Regions from separate parts of the Shewanella sp. 3_MG-2023 genome, predicted to be linked through region 1. Evidence: predicted binding sites of a transcription regulator. Region 1 holds the regulator's gene; the other holds the start of a gene.
The links. The regulator sigma-54, encoded in region 1, starts transcription at its own class of promoters, with help from an activator protein. The targets are predictions, from matches to a motif close to GTTGGCACGNNNNTNGNNT.
Positions count from the first base shown of each region.

Region 2: Q4591_RS04055 (P-II family nitrogen regulator) is a predicted target of sigma-54. The motif match lies at 1,340-1,358, and genes of this name have one in related genera.

Region 1 is NZ_JAUOSH010000027.1:54,450-56,655, reverse strand. It holds gene ptsN (PTS IIA-like nitrogen regulatory protein PtsN) at 1-97, opposite strand, end outside; gene hpf (ribosome hibernation promoting factor) at 100-387, opposite strand; gene Q4591_RS15225 (RNA polymerase factor sigma-54) at 411-1,895, opposite strand; gene lptB (LPS export ABC transporter ATP-binding protein) at 2,030-2,206, opposite strand, start outside.
Region 2 is NZ_JAUOSH010000005.1:14,678-16,883, forward strand. It holds gene Q4591_RS04050 (ammonium transporter) at 1-944, opposite strand, end outside; gene Q4591_RS04055 (P-II family nitrogen regulator) at 955-1,293, opposite strand; gene Q4591_RS04060 (polymer-forming cytoskeletal protein) at 1,658-2,206, opposite strand, start outside.

The sequences.
Region 1 (2,206 bases):
CAGCCATTAAATTGCTGATTAATTCCAGTACCTTTTTCTTACTGCCCGGAGTGGCACAGGTAGTGCACGCCGGCTGCAGGATGGTACGAAGTTCCATCGTTAATGCTTAGTGAGTTTCTCTTTATGTTTAATTACCTGACGGTCTAGCTTATCTATCAGGGCGTCTATTGCCACATACATATCAGCGTTACGCGATACAGCAAACACTTCACCGCCTTTTAGGTGCAGTTTGGCTTCGGCAATCTGTTGTAGCTTTTGAACATCGAGCACAACGTGAACATTATTGATCTGTTCGAAGTGTCGTTCAAGCTTTGAAAATTTTGTTTGCACGTATTCCCGTAAAGATTGAGTTATTTCAATATGGTTTCCAGTCAGGTTAATTTGCATAGGTCATCCTCCAATAACAAAAGTTATAAGCTTTTGCGTTGGTTTGAGGGAGGGATGAGCATTGCCTCTCGATATTTGGCTATCGTACGTCGAGCAACGTTAATCCCTTGTTCAGCCAATAGTGTCGCCATTTTACTATCACTAAGAGGCTTTTTCGGGTTTTCTGCAGCTACGAGCTTTTTAATAAATGCGCGAATTGCTGTAGAAGAGCATTCTCCACCATCATCGGTACTTACATGGCTTGAGAAAAAATATTTAAGTTCAAAAAGTCCACGGGGGGTATGCATGTATTTTTGGGTCGTGACCCGTGAAATGGTCGACTCGTGCATTTCAACCGCTTCAGCAATATCATTGAGCACCATCGGCTTCATGGCTTCTTCACCGAACTCAAAGAAACCTTGCTGAAATTGTACGATACAGTTAGCCACTTTTAGTAAGGTTTCATTACGGCTATCGATGCTTTTGATAAACCATTTAGCTTCTTGTAAATGACCACGAATAAATTGGCTGTCAGCTTGGCTTGAACCGCCTTTGGCCATAGCTGCATATTGCTGATTAACGCCAATTTTAGGCATGTTATCGGGATTTAGCTCGACCACCCAGCGACCATTCTTTTTAAGTACAGTAACATCAGGAATGACGTACTCATCTTTAATGGGGGTAATTTGCAAGCCTGGACGTGGATTGAGCGTTTGAATAAATTCAATGGCTTCACGTAAATCATCTTCTTTAAGCTTGGTTTTACGCATCAGTAACCTAAAGTCACGACCGGCGATTAAATCAAGATGATCTTTAATCAGTAACTTAACATTATCTATGCAAGGAATTTCATTAGGGTATTGGCCTAATTGAATTAATAGACACTCACTTAAATCTCGCGCTGCAATGCCGACGGGATCGAAGTGTTGTACCCGTTTAAGTACAGCTTCAACTTCATCGAGTTCGATATCGTCAGTGCCTAAGGATTGCAAAATGTCTTCAACGCTCTGGGTGAGGTAACCGCGCTCATCAATGGCATCAATAATGGCGGTTGCAATCACTAAGTCATTTTCAGAAAAGGGAGTGAGGTTTTTTTGCCATTCAAGATGCTCATACAAGCCTTCACTGGTTTCGCCTTGAAACGGCATATCATTACCGCTCGATACTGCGCCAGAGCCAGAAGTCGGCGAGGCGGTATACACCTCATCCCATGTGGTATCCATAGGGAGTTCTTCAGGCATAGAATCTTTAGTGAGCGATTCAGTGGTATCAACCGTTGAGGTGTCTTTTTCTATGGTGACTTGGCTATTATCACTAAAATCGGTGTCAGTTTGCAGGGCGTTTTCTTTTACGGGCTCTTTGGCTTTAGTGAATTCGTCTTCAAGCTCTAATAGCGGGTTTGAATCAAGTGCTTGTTGAATTTCTTGCTGTAGCTCCAATGAGGAAAGTTGCAATAAGCGAATCGCTTGTTGCAACTGTGGGGTCATGGTTAAGTGTTGACCCATTTTGAGTTGGAGTGAGGCTTTCATGTACCGCTTGTCCCTAATTGAATTACATCATCGCGACGAACAGTGTGGGCGCTAGTTTATGATCCTAGAAAAATAGACTAGATTAAGGTTTGTTGTTGGCCGCGAATGCCATACTAAAAACTGAATAGTGCTAACTATAGCTTGAATTGTTCACCTAAGTATACCGACCTAACTTGCTGATTGACTAAGATCTCAGCAGGTGTTCCTTCAGCAATCAAGTTTCCGTGACTCACAATATATGCTCGCTCACACACATCAAGTGTTTCACGGACATTATGGTCGGTAATTAGCACCCCTAAACCACGGCTTTT
Region 2 (2,206 bases), on a different contig from region 1:
GAGAAGATAACCACACCACCAGCGACGATACCAATGACACCTGACATTAATAGTGAAGGTGATAATGGGTCTGCTGTAATAGCCACTAAGCCCGCTAATGCACCATTTAAAATCATGGTTAGGTCAGCCTTACCCCAGACAACTTTACAAACTAATAATGCTGAAACTGCACCGAAAGCGGCTGCTGAGTTAGTGTTTACAAAAATCTTAGCCACTGCTGAAGCATTTTCTGCGTCTGAGACTAATAATTGTGAACCACCGTTAAAGCCAAACCAACCCATCCATAAGATAAACATACCTAATGTCGCCATTGGTAAGTTTGAACCTGGGATAGGATGAACTTCACCATTTGGGCCATACTTACCTTTACGAGCACCCAGTAATAGTACTCCTGAGATAGCTGCTGCTGCACCGGCCATATGTACAATACCACTACCAGCGAAGTCAACGAAACCAGCAGCAGAAAGGAAGCCACCGCCCCAAGTCCAGTAACCTTCAATTGGGTAGATAACCGCGGTTAATACCACTGCAAAGATTAAGAAAGACCAAAGCTTCATTCGCTCTGCAACTGCACCAGACACAATTGACATTGCCGTTGCAACAAATACAACTTGGAAGAAGAAGTCAGACTCCAGCGCATGATCTGCATCAGCGGCTTGTGAGCCAATTAATGAACCAAATGATGGTAACCAGCCACCTTCAGTGTTATCGACATACATGATGTTGTAACCCACTAACAGGAACATCACACAGGCGATTGAATATAAACATACATTTTTAGTTAAAATTTCTGTGGTATTTTTTGAACGAACTAAGCCCGCCTCAAGCATTGCAAAACCTGCTGCCATCCACATGACAAACGCACCTGATATTAGAAAATAAAACGTATCTAATGCGAAACGTAATTCGGTGACGGTTGTGCCTAACGTTGCTAACTCTTCCATTACATTCCCCTTATAGTGCTTCGTTATCTAGCTCACCCGTACGGATACGGATAGCTTGCTCAAGATCAGTAACAAAAATTTTGCCATCGCCAATCTTGCCGGTATGAGCCGCTGTCGTAATGGCTTCAATTAACATATCTAAGTTTTCTGCTTTAGTAGCAATTTCCAACTTCACTTTAGGAAGAAAGTCGACTTGGTATTCTGCGCCACGATATAGCTCAGTGTGACCTTTTTGACGACCGAAACCTTTTACTTCGGTAACAGTCATTCCTTCAATGCCCATGCTTGCAATAGCTTCACGGACATCATCCAATTTAAATGGCTTGATGATAGCGCTGACGAGTTTCATCTCGACCTCCAAAAGTGTGATTGTTATAAATTTGTTTGCAAATACAATTCAATCATCAGGCCAATCATGTAAAACCATGATTCGTATAGCATTTTAAAATATAAGTTAAATAAAAAAGTCTTTTCATGCACTAATAAGGTGCAACTTTAATTTGGCGCGCACAACATTAGAGCGAAGCGTTTATAACTATTTGAATACTTGATAATAAGAATTACGCAGTTAAAAAAGTGTCAAAATGAACAAAGAAAAGCTGTGCGGAAGGGGGGGGGATGTTACTGATATAAAAATAAACACATTAAAGAAAGCATAAATAAAAAGACCTTCTAATGAAGGCCTTTTTATTTGCAGATTAGCTTTTAAAAATTTATAAGCTGCCAACCGTGTCAGTTGCTTCTGCTGAACTTGCAACCTCATCAGTCGTCTCTTCAGCGAGTAGATCTGCCATTAAGCTATCAACTTGAGGCTGACTGACCACTTCATCTTCAACTGCTACAACAGCCTCATTCACACTGGCAAGCAAGTCTTCAGTTTCATCAGCTAAAGCAGTTTCTGTCACTTCAAGTTCTGCTTCTGTTTCAGCTGATGCTGTTGCTTGCATTTCAATTGCCGAGTCAGGCGCATCATTTGCAGTAGTCACAATTTCAGACTCGTCAATATCAGTGGTAAGCGCAACACTAACTGAAGGCTCAAGTACTTCATCTGCCTTAGCAAGTTCAATTTGGTTTTCTGCTGGCTGTATTTGCTGTGGTTCAATATCAATAACCGTCGTTGCCGGTTTCACCACTGAAGCTGTAACAGACTTTGATTCAATCAATTGAGTCAATTCATCTTTTTTATAAACCGCGCCAGCAATTGCAGCAACAGCGATAGCCGCGACAAATAGCTTAGCACCTGAACCTGATGATTTCTCTTG